Pelosinus sp. IPA-1: one gene and its partner. The protein of the gene in region 2 interacts with the protein of the main gene of each other region in a pairwise test. Links are inferred from orthologs where the notes say so. Each region holds a gene or a part of one and is shown on either strand. Other genes may lie near its edges.

Region 1 (10,471 bases), 420 kb from region 2 along the record:
CTGATGTTATTTGATAGTCACATGCATACGTGTTTTTCTACCGATTCAAAAATGAAAATGGATGAAGCTGTGGCACGGGGGCGAGAATTAGATATTGGTATAACGATTACGGAACATATGGACATCGCCTACCCGGAACCTATGTCATTTATTTTTGATGTAGAGAAATATTTTGCTGATTATAATACATTTCGTAGTGACAAAGTCCTTTTAGGCATAGAAATAGGGATGCGTTCGGATTGCTTAGAGGAAAATTGCAAATTGGTAGAAAAATATCCCTTTGATTATGTGATTGGGTCAGTGCATGTCATTGATAATATTGATATTTATGCAGCTGAATTTTATCATGAGAGAGATAAGAAGGATGTATATGAACAATATTTTAAAACAATGAAACAATGTGTAACCTGCTATGATAGTATTCATAGTTTAGGTCACATTGATTACATTGCTAGATACGCTCGTTTTAAAGATCCAGAAGTCTATTATCATGAATTTAAAGATTATATTGATGAGGTTTTACTTATTGTTGCCCAAAAGGGAAAAGCGTTGGAGATTAATACTAGACGGCTGGTCACAAAAGAAGCTGTGGAGATCATTATGCCAATCTACAAACGTTTTTATGAAGTAGGTGGACGTTTAGTAACAATTGGCTCCGATGCGCACCATGTAAAAGATATTGGCAGGGGTTTGGATGTGGGCTTTGAGATTGCAGAACGATCAAAACTTGATGTCGTATACTTTAAAGATGGTAAACCTCAGTATCAAAAATAAATGAAGTTCATCCCCTGATAAGACAAAACCCAAAAACACCAATAGCAGAAAGGTCCCCCTATTGTAGTAGTTTGTGCACTACATTAGGGGGACCTTTTTAATATATTCCGTCTATACCTACCAAGCTGGTATCAGGGTACCTTGATACCGTTCCTTCACAAAATTTTTAACTTCTTCTGAGTGATACGCTTTGATGATTTTCTCTAGATCCTTATCATATGTATCCCTAGTACGAGCCACCAACAACATAACATAGGGTGAGTTATTGTCCTCCAAGGCAAGTGCGTCCTTTACAGGTATTAAGTTTGCCATAGTAACATAGTTCACATTAATAAGAGCAAGGTCAACACTATTAATAACAGTGCTCATTTGCGCTGAATCAATTTCTAGAAAAGTAAGATGCAAAGGATTATCAACAATATCGTTTACTGTTCTTGTGTAACTTTCTATATTACGGCAGGTAATAAGACCTGTTTTTTCTAGTAGTAATAAGGCTCGACTGCCATTCGTTAAATCTTTGGGGATGGCAACTTTGCCGCCACTTGGTACATCGGACAAATTTTTTATTCTTTTTGAGTAGATGCCCATAGGGGATAATATGGTTTTTGCAATAGCAGTCAGTTCGTGATTATAATCTTCTTGTATAGAAGTAAGATAGGGCTGGTGTTGAAAACTGTTCATACGAATCTTTCCGTGATACAAAGAATCATTGAGTTTACTATAATCAGTAAACTCAATGATTTGAACATCGAGGCCATCCTTTGCAACTAGTGTTTTCACTAGGCTCATGATTTCAGATTGAGGGCCAGCTGAAACTCCCACCTTTATTGGTTTGTATACGGAATTCATATGTTGTAGACTATGCCACGACAATAATGCCGCGATTACTACTAGCAATAAGAAAGTCGTGAGGATTTTCAGCCTTTTTCCCACAAAGTTCCCTCCTGGTTTTTAAAATGCTGGTACGACAGCACCTTGGTATTTTTCATTAATAAATTTCTTTACTTCATCAGAAGTCAAAGCTTTTGTTAATTTTTGAATTTCGGGACGATTTTCATCACCTTTACGCACCGTTAGTATATTAACATAAGGTGAATCTTTTTGCTCAATAAATAGAGCATCTTTTGTTGGTACTAATTTTGCTTCTAATGCATAGTTGGTATTAATAACAGCAATCGCTACATCTTCAAGAACACGTGGAAGTTGAGGAGCCTCTAATTCGCTGATTTGAATGTTTTTGGAATTAGTTACAATATCATTTACTGTCGCACTAACACCTACACCGTCTTTTAATTTAATAATGCCTGCTTTTTCAAGAAGTGCAAGAGCACGGCCACCATTAGTGGGGTCATTAGGAATGGCAACTTTAGCGCCAGCAGCAAGTTCGTTTAGATTTTTAATTTTCTTAGAGTAAATACCCATCGGTTCGATATGCACTGCTGCAGTATAGGTTAATGCCAAATTACGTTCTGTAGAAAATTTAGTAAGGTAAGGAATGTGTTGAAAGAAGTTTGCATCTAATTCTTTTTCAGCCACAGCAATATTTGGTTTTACGTAATCAGTAAATTCAACGATTTGCAAATCAATGCCCTCTTTAGCTAAAGTTGGTTTAATTACATTTAAAATTTCTGCATGAGGTACTGCCGTAGCGCCAACTTTTAGTACAGTAGCTTTACTTGCTGGACTTGCAGGAGCCTTTTCTTGGCTGCATCCGCTCACTAATAGACCTAAACTAAGAATTCCAATAAGAACAAGAACCAGTTTTTTCATTATTTATAATCCCCCTGAAATTTTTTTATAGAAAGCACCTAAAAACTCAATTCGTGCTGCTCCTATTTTTTGTTGAGACGATTGGATAGATAATCGCCAGTGGACTGTACGATTTGTACTTGTGCAATTAAGATAATAACAGTGATTAACATGATATCAGCCCGGAAACGTTGGTAGCCATAGCGAATGGCTAAATCTCCTAAACCGCCGCCGCCAATGGCTCCAGCCATGGCCGAGTAGCCAATAAGACTAATAATTGTTAATGTTAATCCAAGTACAATTGCGGGCATAGCTTCTGGAATTAGGACCTTTGTAATGATTTCTCTAGGAGATGCGCCCATGGCTTGTGCTGCTTCAATGACACCATAATCAACTTCCTTGAGAGCTGATTCTACGATACGAGCGACAAAAGGGATGGCGGCAATGCTTAGTGGGACGATGGCCGCATTGGTGCCGATGGAAGTACCAACTAATAATCGAGTGACTGGAATAATAGCTACCATTAAAATAATGAAGGGTGTGGAGCGAGTCGCATTTACAATAGCCCCTAATATTCGATTAAGGGAAGTATTTTCAAGAATATGTCCTTTATTCGTAGTTACTAAAATAATACCTAAAGGTATACCAATGAGAGCTGAGATAAAGCTAGAAACAGCAACCATATAGGTAGTTTCCCATAAGGATTTAACCAGCAACGCGAGCATGTCTTGCGACATAACCAATCACCTCAATTCCTAATTCACGTGTTTTTAAATAACTAAGTGCTTGCTGAAGAGCTGCCTGTTCACCTGATAGTTCTACAATTAATGTACCAAAAGGAGTTGTTTGAATATGATCTATGTTCCCGTATAAAATACTGGCATCAATGTTAAAACGACGAATCATACTAGAAATAACAGGTTCTTCGGTAGAGTGACCAATAAAGGATAAACGCAAAATAAGATTGCTATCAGCAGTAGGTACTGGTGATAAGGTAATATCATTGAAGAAGTCTGGTAAGTTATGATTGATGATAGCACTAATAAATTCCTTAGTAGTATTTGCTTGGGGTTGAGTGAAAATATCAATTACATTGCCCTGCTCAATGATCCTGCCCCCCTCAATGACTGCAACCTGATTACAGATTTCTTTGATAACCTGCATTTCATGAGTAATAAGCACGATCGTGAGTTGGAATTTGCGGTTAATATCTTTTAATAATTCTAAAATAGACTTGGTTGTTTGGGGGTCAAGGGCAGAAGTGGCCTCATCGCACAAGAGTACTTTAGGGTGATTTGCTAATGCCCTTGCAATACCAACCCGTTGTTTCTGCCCGCCGCTTAGCTGAGATGGATATTGATCCTTTTTATCAGTAAGTCCAACTAATGCGAGTAAATGCATAACCTCTGTATCGATCTCTTCTTTACTACGCTTTGCCAGTTCTAAGGGGAAGGCTATATTTTGATAAACCGTCCGAGAAGATAGTAAGTTGAAGTGTTGAAAGATCATGCCTATTTTTTTACGCTGTTCTCGTAATTCTTGTTCGTTTAAAGACGTTAGTTCTTGGTCATCCACTATTACAGTACCTTTAGTAGGACGTTCTAACATATTAATGCAACGGATTAGTGTGCTTTTTCCAGCGCCACTTGTTCCGATAATCCCGAAAATCTCTCCTTGTTCAACAGTTAAATTAACTCCATTTAAAGCGTGAATTGTGCCGTTGTCGCTTTGGTATACTTTTTCTATATTTTCAAGTCTAATCAATGGAATCTTTCCCTCCTTATAATCTTTTGATGCATAAAAAAACCGCTTCACAATAATGAAGCGTGCTATCAATCTGAATTGCGCTTCATCTGCCAGGATTAGATCCTGTGGAATTGGCACCGTTTCACAAAAGTGAATGGTTGCCGCAGCTTCATAGGGCCATTCCCTCAACTGCTCTTGATGAAAAAATATTAACTTGTTGAAACATATATTATCATTTTTGAAAAATGGTGTCAAGAAAAAAATCACTTTGCAAATTAGGAATGGCAATGTTATAATTTCACTAAGTAAAGCTTAAAAGGGATAAAGGATTTATCCTACAGTAGGAGGAAAGAAATATGGCTACGAATCCCAAGTTGAAAGATGAACTGACAGATCAATTATTCCGTTCTATATTACTGCTAGAAAATGAAGAAGAATGTTATCAGTTTTTTGAAGACATTTGTACAGTAAGTGAATTGAAGTCTCTTGCCCAACGGATGGAAGTAGCACGGATGCTAAAGGCTGGTCATACCTATGATGATATTGTCGACAAAACAGGAGCAAGTACTGCAACGATTAGTCGAGTAAAGCGTTGCTTGAATTATGGTGCAGATGGATATAAGTTTATGTTAGAACGAATTGAAAGCCAAAATAAGTAGGGTCAGAAAATATTTCAACTAAGTTAGGAGTGTTTATTTTTATGGGTCAAGATGAATTCGTGCCACAAATTCCCTATGGTACAAGAGATTTTCTGCCGAAAGAAGCTAAGCAGAAACGCGCTGTAGAAGGGGCTTTAGCCCATTTATTTGCTAGTTGGGGCTATGATGAGGTTGTGACTCCGACGATGGAATATTTAGAAACAATGGCTGTAGGAGCTGGCAATGAGCTAGAACAGCATATGTTTAAATTCTTTGATAAGAACAACCGAATCTTAGCGCTTCGCTCAGATATGACGACTCCTATGGCGCGGGTTGCAGCGACTCGTTTTAAGGAAAGTCCCAGTCCAATGAAATTATTTTACTTAACAAATGTATTTCGTTATGAGCAAGCTCAGGCTGGAAGACAATGCGAATTTTATCAAGCTGGTGTGGAAATTATGGGAGTTTCTGAGCCTACCGCTGATGCAGAAGTCATCGCGTTGGCTGTAGAAGCCATGCTTACATCCGGGTTACAAAAGTTTCAAATTGGTTTGGGGCAAGTGGATTTTATTAACGGTATAATGGAACAAAGTGAGCTTTCTCTCTCTCAAAGACAACAGGTAAAACAAGCTATGGTGACAAGAAATTTAGTAGGATTAGATGAAATTCTTGTCAATAGCGGTTTACCAGAAGGAGAACAAAAGTTACTTAAGAATATACCATTACTTCATGGTACAAAAGAAATGCTTAAAGAAGCTTATAGTATGGTAACCAATGAGAAGAGTCGCAAGGCTTTAGATAATTTATCTGCTATCTATAGTTTGTTAGAAAGTTACGGCGTTGCCCAATATGTAGATTTTGATTTAGGAATTATTCGTGATTTTGAATATTACACAGGTATGGTGTTTGAATGTTACACACCAGGACTTGGTTTTCCCATATGTGGTGGCGGCCGGTATGATACTATGTTAAACTCTTTTGGTATGAACTCTGGTGCTACTGGTTTTGCCTTAGGTATAGAACGCGTATTGTTAGCACTAGAACGTCAAGGTATTATTGGTACTCCCAATTGCAAAAGTGTTTATGTTGGTTGGGGAGAAGATAAGTTGGCAGCGGCCATTGGACAAGCAGAATCATTGCGTAAATCAGGTCAATGTGTAGAACTTGCTTTGATTCCTCAGTCAAAAATAGCAGCTGAGACCAGTCAAAGAAGCAAAGGTTATGTCAGTTTGGTTTATGTAGAGTAATAGGTGGATGGATACATGTTTAACCGACTAAAACAAGTAATTGCTGCACTTACTGCAAAGATTACACAAGAAGATAGAAATTTTGTAAGCTTCTATTTAAGCTCCCCTGCCGAGGGATTATTTTGGAATATGAACGTACCTGATCAAAGGCATGCCCTTAATGTAGCCTATACAGCTCTTGACTTAGCAAAAAGCCACCCTAAAATCGACGCTATACTGTTAGTGAAATGTGCTTTACTCCATGATGTAGGGAAAATTAAGAATGATGTTAGTACATTTGATAAGATTATCACTGTAATTGGACACCGTCTGGCTCCGAGTTGGGCAAAAAAATGGGGTAGGCTAGGGCGAGGCAATAAACTAAGTAATCTTCGCCATGCATTTTATGTCTATTTTCATCATGCTGAACGCAGTGCCGCTATGCTAAGGGACATTGGTGAATGTCCTCAAATAATTGAAATTGTTAGGATACATCATAAAACTCCAGCAGAGAATGATCCGCTGGAGTTAGTGATACTTAGAAAGTCTGATAATATGCATTAGGGCTATATAGCTAATTAATAGCCCTTTTTCTTATCAATACAATTTAACATTTCTTTACTTTCAAGGAAGCGGGAGAGATTGTCAGTGAAGAGCTTAATGGCGCGGTCAAGATAATTGGGTGATAAGGCTGCTACATGTGGGGTAATAATCACATTTTCCATGTTCCATAGAGGGGAAGTATCTGGCAAAGGTTCTTCATCGAATACATCTAAGCCAGCGCCTTTTATTAGGCCCTGCTGTAGAGCAGTCGCCAGATCTGCTTGCTGAATGATACCGCCCCGAGCAATATTAATGAGGTAGGCTGACGGTTTCATAGCAGAAAATTCTTTTAGCGTAAATAAATTTCTGGTTTCGTCTACCAAAGGTAGAGCAATTACTACGAAATCGGAAAGGGAAAGTAATTCATGGAGCTTTTCGGGAGGATATAGTTCATCTACGAAGAGCTCTTTTGTCATTGTTTGTTTGCTGGCGAGAACCTGCATACCCATTCCTTTTGCTTTTTTCGCAATTTCTCTGCCAATGCTGCCAAGTCCAACGATACCGATGGTTTTATCGTGGATTTCATCAACAGGAGTACGTTTCCAAAGGCTTTTTCCTTGTTGCCTGATAAAGACGGTGAGTCCTCTTGTAAATGCCAGCATCATAGACAGAACATGCTCTGATACGGGGATGCCATGAATCCCTTTTGAATTGGTTAAGATGGTAGTGGCAAGTTTCATTTCAGGGAAAACCAAACTTTCAACCCCGGCGCTTAAGCTATGCACCCACTTTAGTTTAGGCGCAGCAAGGTAGAGGGAACGAATATCCATGGATCCCCAAGTTAATAAAATATCAGTGTCATGAATGTGATCAGCAGCTTGAGCCAAATCGCAAGTTATGACATTGCTGTTAGGTTCGACATTTTTAATCGCCTCTATATGGTGATTAGCTAAATTGTTAATGACGAGAATATTTAATTTGGGCATAATAGATGCACCCCTTTTTACTATTTTATCAACAAGGAACAGAGAGTAAGGCAAAAATCAGGAACAATCCATTAAGAATGAAAAAAAAATGTAGACTGATAGTTGAAAAAGAATATTTTTAGTTTCTTGCCAAATAATTCTACATATACACGAAAAAGTCCTACATTTTCATTGACGAATATTTTAATAAATGTTAATATATCTATATATTAACGCTTTAAATAACTAAAGGATTCAAGGAGGTTCTTCATGACATCGAGCGACATGGATTATCTTACAATAGCTTTGCCTAAAGGCAAATTATTTGCCCCTTCGGCAGATATGTTAGCAAAGGTAGGATGTACTGCAGAAGATTTGAGTGAAAACTCTCGTAAGTTGGTTATAACCAACGAAAAAGAGAAGTTACGATTTATTATAACCAAAACAGCAGATTTACCTACATATGTTGAATATGGGGCTGCTGATATCGGCATTATTGGTAAAGATGTACTGCTGGAAGAAAATAAAGATGTATACGAATTGCTAGACTTAAAGTTTGGTTTATGTCGAATGATGGTGGCTGTACCAGAAGCCTTGCAACAAGAAAAATTAAGCGATTATGCTCATATGCGGGTTGCAACGAAATTTCCAGCAATTGCAGAACGCTTTTTTCATAGCATGGGTATTCAAATGGAATTTATCAAATTAAATGGTTCTATTGAATTAGCACCAATGGTTGGCTTAGCGGAAATTATTGTAGATATTGTAGAAACAGGTCGTACCTTAAAGGCAAACAAATTAATCGAAGTTGCTACGATTCAACCGGTCACAGCACGTTTTATTGCGAATCGAGTTAGCTTTAAAATGAAGTTTGATCGGATTCATCGAATTACAGAAGGATTAAAGGCCTTGTTGGAAAGCGAGGTAGGCAAATGAGAGTTGTAGATACAAAAGATATTAGCCAAGAAGCCTTAGCAGAACTTTTGAGAAAACCTTCTTTTGATCAGGTGGTATTAGGAGAGGGAGCAAAAGCTAGTATCAAAAAAGTTTTTGGTAGCGAACTTACAGCTTCTCAAGTCGTAGATAAAATTGTTCAGGATGTGCGTCTTCAAGGAGACGAAGCAGTTCTTAAGTATACAAAAGAAATTGATGGTGTAAGATTAACGACTGAGAGCTTGGAAGTAACCGTAGGGGAATTTGAGGAAGCCTTGAAAAAGGTAGATCAAGAGGTATTAGTTGCAATACGTAAAGCCATTGCTAACGTAAAATCTTTTCACCAAGAACAACTTCCCAAGACCTGGCTTACCTATAGAGAGCATGGAGCCATGTTAGGACAAAACGTTACACCGTTAGAAAGAGTCGGAATCTACGTGCCTGGCGGCACTGCTATGTATCCTTCTTCCGTTATTATGAATGCAGTACCAGCTGTAGTTGCTGGAGTCAAGGAAATCATCATGGTAGTACCACCGGGTAAAGATGGCAGCGTCAATCCTAATGTACTTACAGCAGCCCGTGAAGCAGGTGTGACGAGAGTGTTTAAAGTTGGCGGAGCACAAGCTATTGCCGCTTTGGCTTTTGGCACGAAGCTAATTCCCCAAGTGGATAAAATTACTGGGCCAGGTAATATATTTGTTACCTTGGCTAAAAAAGCAGTGTACGGACATTGTGACATTGATATGTTAGCTGGACCTAGCGAAATTCTGATTGTTGCAGATGAAACTGCCAATCCCGCTTATATTGCTGCAGATATGTTGAGTCAGGCTGAACATGATGTATTGGCTTCTAGTATTTTGATTACCGATAGCAGTGACCTTGTTGGTAAAGTAGAGTTAGAAGTAAAACGTCAATTGTCAGAACTGCCTCGTAGAGAAATTGCACAAGAAGCATTAACAAGAAATGGTTTAATCATTGTGGCAAAGGATAGCATGCAAGCTATGGAATTGGCGAATTTATCGGCTCCAGAACACTTAGAGATACTAACTGCTGAGCCTTTTTCCATGCTTCCTCATGTACGTAATGCAGGTGCTGTATTTTTAGGACCTTATTCGCCAGAACCTTTGGGTGATTATTTTGCAGGACCCAATCATGTATTACCGACAGGGGGAACCGCACGGTTTTATTCTGTTTTAAATGTAGAGACCTTTATGAAAAAGACCAGTATTATTGCCTATACGAAAGAGGCACTTAATCAAGTTTCGGAGCAAGTAATTACATTGGCAAAAGCAGAAGGCTTACAGGCTCATGCAAATGCCATTCGAGTGAGGGGAAAATAATGATGTTTGATTATAGACCAGGATTAGATAAAATAAAACCTTATTCCGTAGAAGAAAAAGAGTGGGATAGTAAGCTAGATGCCAATGAGAGTCCTAGCAATCTGCCACCCTTAGTACATGAAAGGGTAATGAACCAGCTGGAATATATGGCATTTAACCGTTATCCTGATTTAGGAACCCGAGATTTTAGATCTCAAATCGCAGAAAATTTTAATACTACGGTGCAAAATACCCTAATTGGCAATGGTTCAAGTGAAATTCTGCTGGCTTTGTGTCAGACTTTCGGTGGGCCAGGTAGAAGTATTGTTTTTCCAGTGCCATCTTTTTCTATGTATGGTATTTACGCTCAGTTGACGGAGAGTAAGGCTATACCAGTAGAACTAAATGAAGAGTATGCTTTATCAAGAGATCAGGTAATCCAAGCAGCTCAACAGGCAGATGCTAAGTTAGTTATTTTATGTAACCCCAATAATCCTACCGGTTCTATCATTCCTAAAGGGGACATTGAGTATATTGTTAGTAATTTGAAGTGCCCAGTGGTTGTTGACGAAGCCTAT
Region 2 (10,279 bases):
TTTTCCAGACATCTATAAGTCTTAACACCTCTGGTCTACCTATATCATGCATTTCTTGTAGCGGCACAAACAGCCCCCCCTTCCAAAAGATCTTCCCCTACTATGGGCAGACGCCGCGGTACATTATGAAGGGGTGGCACTGACGCCAGCAAATTGCGAGTATAAATTTCCTGCGGATTTTCAAAAATCGTTCTTTTTTCACCAGATTCGATAATGGAACCATTTTGCATAATAGCGATTCGATCCGCATAACGGCGAACGCAGCGCAAGTCATGGGTAATGAAAAGTACTGCACAGCCTTTTTCATTTTTCAGCCGAACCATCAAATCCAGTATCTTAGCGGCACTCATTGCATCCAGAGCGGTGGTGGGTTCATCCGCAATCAACAGTTTTGGCTCCATCATCATCGCCAGAGCCAAAGCAGCCCGCTGGAGCTGACCACCACTCAGTTGAAAGGGATACCGCAGGTAAGCTTCTGGCCCTTCCAGTCCGACTTCTGTAAGGGCATCCCAAGCTTTTTTCTGTCTTTCTTCCCTTGTCCAGTCCCTATGGGCCCGCATGACTTCATCTATCTGTTTCCCTAATGTGAAGTAGGGGGTAAAAGCACTCTGATAATCCTGAAAGACATAGGCAATATCCGTGCCGCGAAGTCCTCTTAGCTCTTCTTCGGAGATACTTACCAAATCCTGACCTAGCATTCGTATTTCCTGGGCTTCTCGTCGCAGTCCATTTGGCAGTAGTCCTGCCAAAGAAAAGGCACTGATACTTTTACCGCTGCCGCTTTCACCAATCAGAGCAAACCATTCGCCAGCACGAATGGAAAAATCAATACTATGTACCAAAGGACGATTATCCGGGCAGAAAATTTTTAAATCACGGACTTTCAGTAGTTCCATCTCGCCCCTCCTCTTGACGGTCTGAACCGAATTTTTCTACCAAACAATTCCCCAGCAAATTCACGACAAATACCACTAAGAATATCGCCACTCCTGGCACAATCATTAAGTATGATGCCTGTGTAAAATAGGATCGACCTTCGTTGAGCATAGAACCCCATTCAGGATGAGGAGGCTGAACACCAAGACCGATATAAGAAAGGGAAGCAACCAGAAGAATAACCTTGCCAATATCAAGGGTCGCCAAAGCCAGTACCGGACCAATCACATGAGGAATCAAATGACGTCTAAGAGTGGTATAGCTACCCGCGCCGCTAATTTGGGCAACGAGCAGATAATCTTTGGATTTTTCTTGCAAAACCACACTGCGTACCAGCCGAGCATACCCCACCCATTTCACAACGAGAATAGCAAACATCAGATTAAAGAAACCCGCTCCCAAAAGACCGCTGATAACAATGGCAACAATGTATTCCGGAAATGCCATGAATGCATCTACCAGACGCATTAGTACCCAATCTACACGTCCGCCTAGATAGCCAGCAAAAAGACCAATGGGCACTCCAACCAAAATAGACAGCCCTAAAGCCATCAGGCTGATCCCAACCGTCATCTGCCCGCCTGTCAAAATCCGAGACAACTGATCCCGGCCTAATTGGTCAGTCCCTAGCCAATGATCCGCACTTGGCAATTGAAGCCGCTTGGAAAGATCTACTACATTAGGATCCATCGGCGCTAGCCAAGGTCCAAATAGAATGATTAGCATAAAGACTATCGTGAGGCAAACGCCCCAAGATTTTCTTTGTATCATTGACGTTCAGCCTCCTTCAAAGAAATGGCAGGATTCAAGTAACAATATGACAAATCCACTGCTAAATTAATCAGAAAAATTAAGATACCAATCGACAATACAAAGCCTTGAACAATAGCATAATCTCGGCGGGTAACCGCTTCAATGGCCAGTTTACCAACACCAGGAAGTCCAAAAATCACTTCCACTACTACCGATCCGCCTAGTAAGCTCCCGAAACTAACTCCCAAAATTGTCACAACCGGGATTAAGCTGCCCTTTAAAATATGCCGCATAAAAATCACTTTTTCAGAAATTCCTCGAGAACGTGCCGCCCGGATAAAATCTTGGTGGGCACAATCAATTAAGCTATTACGAAAAATTTTTATAAAGGGAGGCGCAATGGCGATGGCTAAAGAAAGCGAGGGCAAAATAAGCCCTCCATTAGCCATTCCCACTGCCGGCAGTAAGTGGAGACGAACCGAAAATAAATCAATAAGCAGCAGCCCCAGCCAAAAAGTCGGAATGGAAGCCCCCATAAGGCAAAAACCAGTAGAGAATTTATCAATCCAACTCCCGGCAAAGCGGGAAGATAAGTATCCAAAAATTCCAACCAAGACTATTGTCAATAGTAATGAAGTACCAGCCAGCAAAAAAGTGGCAGGAAAAGCGTGGGAAAGTTCTGCGACAACAGGACGCCCCGTCATTATAGATTCACCCAGATCCAATTTCAGCAGATTGCCCATATACCGAAAATACTTCTGGTAAACAGGATCATTCATGCCCATTTCTTGTCTTAAGGCTTCTACCTGTTCTGTGGTTACAGCCACTGTATCCACCCGGAGCAGGGACAACGCCGCATCCCCAGGAGCTACTTGAACAATGGCAAAGCTAACCAATGAAATTATCCATAAAAGAAGAATGGCTTCACTTATCCGTTTCAATAGCCAGTTTTTATTCTGAAACGATATCCAAATCCTTGGTAACCATTTGGAACTCAAATTCATTTGATGGAGTCACCCAACCTTTCACATTTTTACGATATGCAGCCGTTTCATATGGAGAAGTTATATAGGCATTATAAGCTCTTTCTTCAATCATTGTAGCGATTGTCTTCGCCGTTTCATTTCGCTTAGCTTTATCGATAGTCTGATTATAGGTATCCAATAAAGAAATTAATTCTGGTACAGTGAGGCGACCATGATTTTGCATACCCTTTGGCGAAAAAGCAGCATTCAGGAAGAAAGCTCCATCCCCTCTGGTGGTTGTCAGTAAGGAGTAAGTCACTAGATCCCAATTTCCTTGGGGCAGATATTCATCAATATTCTCTGCTACTTGAATTTCCATTTCAATTCCCACTTGCTTAGCCGTTGCTTGAACAATTTGTGCAATCTGAGGCAATTCAGGACGAGCAATATAGGTAGCCATTCGAAGTTTGATCGGCTGGCCATTTCTAAGCACCTTACCATCTTGCACTGTCAAACCAGCAGCCTGAAAATGTTGTAATGCCTTTTCTATACTGTAAATATGAGGTTTGGAATCAGGAGAGAAGGAATAAATTCCTGGAAAAGGATTATAGGCTACAACAGCTTCTTTTCCCATAACCTTATCAACAATTTCCTGACGATTAATGAGAGCATCTATTCCTTTGCGGAATTCTTCATTACTCCATAAATCTTGATTCTTGCCAGCATAATTATAAATTAAATGATAAACTCTTTTGCCTGGAACACTCTCTACTATTACTTTGTCATCTTTGCGCAATGTTTGCAGCGTATCCAGTGCCGGGCGATAAATGATATCCGCATCACCGGATTGCAGTGCCAATAGACGAGCATTTGCATCATCATTAAATGTCATAATAACTCGATCCAGCTTCGCTATACCATTCCAATATTGAGGGAATTTCACCAACTCTGCACCTTTAGCAATATCAAAACTGGCAAACATAAATGCGCCTGTCCCAATAGGCGGCTTATTGTCTGGTACCGCAACATCCATTATCACCGTATTGTAATGAACTAATTCTGACGGAAGAGCCGGATACGGATTTTCCGTAGTGATTTTCAGAATATCACCTGCTACCTCGATAGCAGTAATTTTTAAAGACGCTTTTACGCCAGGATTTGCAGAAATAGAACGCTCCAAACTAGCCTTAACAGCCTCAGCAGTCAGGTCTTTTCCATTATGGAATTTCACTCCTTTACGTATTTTAAACTCCCAATGCTGACCATCCTCGGATTTCCAGCTTTCAGCCAGCCAAGGATAAAGCTCTGTTGTTTTTGGATCCAATCCAACCAGGGTTTCCATAGCTCCAGAATTTAATATAAAACTAAAATGACACCGATGAGGGTCCATCGTATTCGCAGGCCAAACCGTAATAAATTTAAGTACCTTCTCTTTTGTACCGCTACCGCTCTTCTTTTCAGAGGAGCAACCAGCCGCTGCCAGCATCAAACAACTGAATAATCCAACAAGAATCCATAAGTAAGTACATTTTTTCATTTTTTTCCGCCTTTTTCTTATATAGTATTTTACTAATGTCTTCATAAGAAGACAAAAAAAACTCTCGGTATAAACCGAGAGTGAAACACAAAGAGAAACGCTAAATTACAATTAGGAAATAATAACGCACAAAAAATAAACATAAAAATTTCGCGTAAATCCCCTCCCCATCTCTCGCAGGTCATATCGGTGACTGTTATATAGGCAGTTCTCCTGACTCTGGATCATCGCTCTCCCAAACCTTCCCAAGATGATTTATCTCAGTGGCACAACATGGGTTTGCTCCTCATTACAGTGGCGGGACCGTATCGGCATTGAACCGATTTCCCTATTAAGCCCCGAAGGGCACCTATACCATCCATATGAATTTTTTCAATATCATAGGATTGACTCTATAATATTTTTACAGAATTGTCAAGCAGTTCCTTGCTAACGATCTATTATCTTGCATCCCGCCCAGTCCGCACAAGATGTAACGCTGTTAGTCACAAAATTATTATCATTACATATTATATAGTAATTAAAGCGTTTTAAAAGTTAGCCATGGCTAACCATACTATTGTGTTTTGTAGTATTAATTAAACATAGCACTTATGTAAGGAGTGGGAATATTGAAAGATGATCAATTTATCACCAGCTTACCGATTAATTTGCCATTAATACCTGGAGAAGAAATTAAAACCAAGGCCAAAGGGCTATTAAAATACCTCGGGCCTGCTTTTATTGTCAGCGTAGCATATATGGATCCAGGAAACTTCGGTACTAATATTAGTGGTGGTTCCCAATTTGGTTATAACTTACTATGGGTCATTCTTTGGAGTAATTTGATGGCTATCTTTGTCCAAATTCTCTCCGCAAAAGTTGGCATTGCTACCGGAGTTAGTTTGCCCGTACACTGCGGCAATGTCTTTTCACGAGGCGTGAATTGGTTCTTATGGACTATAGCAACCTTAGCGGCTATGGCTACCGACCTTGCAGAGTTTTTGGGAGGCGTCCTCGGTTTTTACTTATTATTTAATATCCCCTTAGTTTGGTCTGCAATACTTACAGGGTTTATTACTTACTTCATCTGCCACATGCAAAAATATGGGCAGCAAATTGTGGAACGAATCATTACGACAATGGTAGCCGTTATAAGCATATCTTATATATGGGAAATGTTTATGTCTAGTCCAGAATGGGGGCAAGTTGCTTATCATGTAGCTGTTCCTATGCTCACCGCTGACAGCTTACTGGTAGCTGTCGGCATGCTAGGAGCTACGGTTATGCCTCACGTTATTTATCTACACTCTCATTTGGTCCAAAATCGCCGCACAAATGACGAAAACGACTGTGTTCATCATTTAAAGATGGCCAAAATAGATGTATTCGTTGCTATGAATATGGCCTTTATTGTAAATGCCGCTATGGTTATCGTATCAGCAGCCATATTTAAAGGCAATGGTCTTACTGTTGACAGTATTGAAGCAGCTTATATGACCTTGCAGCCTCTTATGGGCAATATGGCAGCAGGAGCCTTTGGCCTCGCTCTTTTAGCCTCAGGATTATCTTCTTCTACTGTTGGCACTATGGCTGGAGAAGTTATCTTAAATGGCTTCGTGGGCTTTGATATCCCTATTAGCATCAGGCGCCTCATTACCATGTTACCTGGTATGGCTATTATCTTAGCAGGTATCAATCCGATGAGTGCCCTTGTAACAAGTCAAGTCGTATTAAGTTTTGCTTTACCGGGTGCTATTATTCCCCTTTTGCTAATTAGTAACAAAAAGGAAATCATGGGACGTTTTAAGAATAGTACTATAACTAATGTATTGGGTTGGATTATCATTTGCATGATACTTACCTTGAATGCAGTCTTACTGTACCTAATCTTTTCAGGGCAAGCATAATATATTTCATGTACTTAAGACCAATGGTACGCTTTGGTTAAGCTTTATTCTACAGCTTGGTTTTTAGCCACATATTCTAAAAATAGCTGATAACATTCTGGGTGATTTTTCATAAATTTCACTACTAATTGGATAGAATGAATCGTACCTTGGGATAGATAATGCTCCATCGCTTCTGCCTCAGCATCGCTATCACAATCAGCACAAATCAAGGTCAAAAACTCTTGTAATAGTCTATTCCGTTCAACCAAAAAACTTCCCATTTTTTTACCTGAATCTGTCAAGCTGATTACACCATATGGCTGATAATGAATATATTGGTCTGCTTTTAACTTCCCTAAGGCTTTACTAACAGAAGGCAAAGATACCCCTAATTTTTGGCTTATATCAGTGACACGAACAATTTCATTCGTTAGAGACAACCGATACAATTCTTCTAAATAATCTTCTAAACTAGGTGATAGCATTTCCAGCCGCCTCCCACGATATTAGCGCCCACTCTTATTCTACTACTATGATTTTTCACTAAAAAATATTCCACCGCTAAAAAAAAATCGAAAAATAAGACTAGATATTCCATCTGCTAACAATTTCTGATATACTCTTCAGTATATGACATAATCTGCTATAATTATATGCTATTATTTTAAAACTGACACCATTCACGAATGATAGTTACCTAGTTTTCTATTATTAAAACTTTTATTAGCAAACATACTGAAAAGTATGGACGCAAAGCTATAGGGTCTACGGATTTTTTTAAAGATCTATGATCGCCACGCTGCATGATTATGATAAGCTTAACTGGCTCATTATGCAGTTAAGCTTTTTTTATACGCTTACTTTGCTAATAGCCTTATCGATTAGAAACACGAGCATAATTTATGCTGATTTTTATACAACAAAGGAGCTTTTATCTTGAGACAAATCAGTTTAAACGATGTTATCCCAGGTATGACATTAGCGCGACATCTTTTAAATAAAAAGGGACAGGTATTGTTGGCTTCGGGAGTGACTTTAACTGAAGAATATCTCGACAAACTGCGAGATTTGGATGTAAATGCCCTGTTTATTAGAGACAATCGATATGCCGATATAAAAATTCCAGAATATCTTTCCCTTGAAACACAACAACGTGCTTTAGCTATATTAAGTATTACTATGGAGAAAGTCAATCGGGGCGAAAATTTTGCCATGGATCCAATCTGCAGCCTTGCTTCTGATATTGTAGAAGAATTAATCCTCCAACCATCCGTAGCCATTCAATTAACGGGTATTGCAACCCATGATGATTATACCTTAGCACACTCTCTAAATTGCGCCATATACACAGCATTACTGGCCCGCTTTTGCGATTTTTCCATTGTACAAATCAAAGAAATTACCTGCGGTGCATTGCTTCATGATCTGGGAAAAATAGAAGTAGATAAAGAAATTATCAATAAACCTGACCGTTTGACTGAACAGGAATTTGGAATTATTAAGCAACATCCAGAGTCTGGATTTCATTTATTAGTAAACAAGCGATGGGAAATTTCAAGTCTTGTTGCTCATATGGCTTGGCAACATCATGAAAAGGTTGATGGTACAGGTTATCCCCGTGGACTACAAGGGGAAGAAATTCTCAATTATGCGCGTTTACTAACAATAACAGATGTTTATGAAGCCATCACTGGACACCGCCCTTATCGCAAGGCTATGGAACCAGACGAAGCATATAACATTATTGCTTCTGGCCTCGGAACTAGTTTTGACGAAACTTACGGGCGAATTTTCTTATCAAAGATAGCTACCTATATGCCCGGCATGGAGGTCTTACTGAATACGGGAGATTTGGCTGTTGTTGTTTCCATCCCTAATTCTTCCCCACAACGACCTGTCATCCGCCTTATCTCTTATCCAGATGGCTCACCCTATATGCCTACTAGGGATATTCGATTAGCAGATAACCCTCAAATTTTGATTTCCAAGATTTCAAAATCCTAAAGAATAAGAAAAATGCTATATCGTTTCTGATCTGTAAAAGGGCCTACTCTTTGATAACCAAAGAGTAGGCCCTTTTGCTATTACCGATCTAGCCCTTTTTTTATTGCCTCCATATTAACGGCAAAGAGTTCTGGCTTTTTCTTACCTACCACTTCATGCATTGCTTTCTCTATGGCATTAACATTGAGTAACTTCAAGTTTGGAATAAGTGCCCCCAGGCATACCATATTAGCTAGGGCTGGTTTTCCCAATTCGTTGGCAATCTCTGTTGCTGGCAAGGAAATAAGTGTAATATCATTCCGAATAGCAGTAGATTCTATAATCGAAGAATTAACAACAATCGCACCACCCGGTTTAATCCGTGATAAAAATTTATCATAGGAAGGCTGATTGAGCACGATCGCCACATCTGCTTTTTCAATTACTGGTGAGTGAATTTCTTCGTCGGAAATTATCACAGAACAGTTGGCAGTCCCGCCCCGCATTTCAGGGCCGTAGGAAGGAATCCAACAAACTTGTAACTCTTTTTCCATGGCTGCGTATGCTAATACTTTGCCAATAAACATGACACCTTGACCACCGAAGCCTGATAATATAATTGTATCAATCATAGCCCTTTTACCTCCTCAGGAACCTTAAGTTCTCCCATTTGATAAAGAGGTAACATTTTTTCCTGTAACCATTTTAAACTGTCCACAGGAGATAAGCCCCAGTTTGTTGGGCAGGTTGATAAAATACTAACTAAGGAAAATCCTAGTCCTAATTGTTGCACTTGAAAAGCCCTTTTTATGGCTTTTTTCGCAGCAAAAATGTTTTTAGGAGAATCAACAGATACAGCTGCCACATAGACTGCCCCTTCTAAGGTAGCTACGGTTTTAGGCAAATCGATTGGTGACCCAGATAAAGCGCAATCTCGCCCATAAGGGCTGGTAGTCGTAACTTGACCCGGAAGTGTAGTTGGAGCCATTTGTCCACCTGTCATGCCAAATACTGCGTTATTTACCATAATAGATGTAATCTTTTCACCCCGGGCTGCCACATGTATAGCATGAGCAGTACCAATAGCAGCAATATCTCCATCCCCTTGGTAAGTAAATACCATTTTATCCGGTAGAGAGCGTTTTATCCCAGTAGCCACAGCTTGAGCCCGTCCATGGGCTGCTCCCACAAAGTCACAACTAAAGAAGTCTAAGGAAAATCCAGCACACCCTACAGGGGCTACACCAATTGTGTCTTCAATAATACCTAGTTCCTCCATTACTTCCCCAATGATACGATGAATAATTCCATGGGTACACCCTGGGCAGTAATGAAAGGGGATTCCGGTTAAGCCTGTTGTTCTTTTAAATACAACTTCCATTCTTATGCCTCCCTTACCAATGACAAATCAAAGACTTTCCCAATAAACTCTAGTATTTCATTTTCAGAAGGCATCATTCCACCTTGCCGATTGCACAAATAAACAGGCACACGGCATTCGATTGCCAACTTTACGTCTTCAATCATTTGTCCTGCATTAAGCTCTACTGTGACGATTCCCTTAATCTTATCTTTATAAGGTGCAAATCCCTTTTCAGGGAAGGGCCATAAAGTGATTGGACGGATAAGCCCTAGCTTAATTCCTGCTTTACGAGCATTTAGTACTACACTTTTACCAATGCGACCGCACGTCCCGTATCCTACAATGAGATATTCTGCATCTTCAGTATAAAATTCTTCCCAGCGTTGCTCTGTCTCTTTAATCTTTTCATATTTAGCCTGCCATCTTAGGCAATTTGCTTCCCCAATTTCATTCGTTAAGGAATAACTAACGATCTTACGCTTTTCTCGCCCTCGGCAGCCATCTACAACCCAGTCTTTAGGGGGAAGTTCTACCTGTGGCCGTTCTTTTATTTCTACAGGTTCCATCATTTGACCCAAAAATCCATCTGCCATAATCAGTACAGGATTCCGGTATTTATCCGCTAGGTCAAAAGCTTCCATGGTAAAATCGTATAATTCTTGACTTTTCGAGGGTGCCAAAACAATCAATCGATAATCCCCATGGCCGCCGCCCTTGGTGCACTGAAAATAATCCGATTGTGCAGGGCCCAGTCCACCTAATCCAGGGCCAGCTCGATTGACATTCACAACGACCACTGGCAGCTCAGCCGCCGCCAAGTAAGACATCCCTTCTTGCTTTAAGCTAAAGCCAGGGCTTGAAGTAGCCGTCA

Evidence for each region.
Region 1: the proteins of QSJ81_RS01495 (region 2) and QSJ81_RS03480 interact in binary tests that used the Escherichia coli proteins (3 or more experiments, as listed by UniProt). The link is inferred for Pelosinus sp. IPA-1 from one-to-one orthologs.

The regions. Positions count from the first base shown.
Region 1 is NZ_BSVC01000001.1:753,268-763,738, forward strand. Bases 2,259-5,206 are described here. They hold QSJ81_RS03480 (methionine ABC transporter ATP-binding protein), read right to left. Parts: upstream 4,288-5,206; coding sequence 3,229-4,287; downstream 2,259-3,228. Other genes in these bases: QSJ81_RS03470 (MetQ/NlpA family ABC transporter substrate-binding protein), read right to left, coding at 2,259-2,544; QSJ81_RS03475 (methionine ABC transporter permease), read right to left, coding at 2,607-3,260; QSJ81_RS03485 (YerC/YecD family TrpR-related protein), read left to right, coding at 4,626-4,928; hisZ (ATP phosphoribosyltransferase regulatory subunit), read left to right, coding at 4,970-5,206. Also shown: QSJ81_RS03460 (histidinol phosphate phosphatase), read left to right, coding at 4-774; QSJ81_RS03465 (MetQ/NlpA family ABC transporter substrate-binding protein), read right to left, coding at 892-1,707; more of QSJ81_RS03470, read right to left, coding at 1,726-2,258; more of hisZ, read left to right, coding at 5,207-6,154; QSJ81_RS03495 (HD domain-containing protein), read left to right, coding at 6,170-6,697; QSJ81_RS03500 (D-2-hydroxyacid dehydrogenase), read right to left, coding at 6,712-7,662; hisG (ATP phosphoribosyltransferase), read left to right, coding at 7,912-8,577; hisD (histidinol dehydrogenase), read left to right, coding at 8,574-9,914; hisC (histidinol-phosphate transaminase), read left to right, coding at 9,914-10,471. UniProt on the Escherichia coli protein: Part of the ABC transporter complex MetNIQ involved in methionine import. Responsible for energy coupling to the transport system. It has also been shown to be involved in formyl-L-methionine transport.
Region 2 is NZ_BSVC01000001.1:336,687-346,965, reverse strand. Bases 4,837-7,592 are described here. They hold QSJ81_RS01495 (metal-dependent transcriptional regulator), read right to left. Parts: upstream 6,548-7,592; coding sequence 6,125-6,547; downstream 4,837-6,124. Other genes in these bases: QSJ81_RS01490 (HD-GYP domain-containing protein), read left to right, coding at 6,999-7,592; QSJ81_RS01500 (Nramp family divalent metal transporter), read left to right, coding at 4,837-6,080. In the rest of the region: QSJ81_RS01525 (ABC transporter ATP-binding protein), read right to left, coding at 1-67; QSJ81_RS01520 (ABC transporter ATP-binding protein), read right to left, coding at 45-896; nikC (nickel transporter permease), read right to left, coding at 874-1,707; nikB (nickel ABC transporter permease), read right to left, coding at 1,704-2,693; QSJ81_RS01505 (ABC transporter substrate-binding protein), read right to left, coding at 2,641-4,191; more of QSJ81_RS01500, read left to right, coding at 4,803-4,836; more of QSJ81_RS01490, read left to right, coding at 7,593-8,066; QSJ81_RS01485 (2-oxoacid:ferredoxin oxidoreductase subunit gamma family protein), read right to left, coding at 8,147-8,677; QSJ81_RS01480 (thiamine pyrophosphate-dependent enzyme), read right to left, coding at 8,674-9,426; 3-methyl-2-oxobutanoate dehydrogenase subunit VorB, read right to left, coding at 9,429-10,279.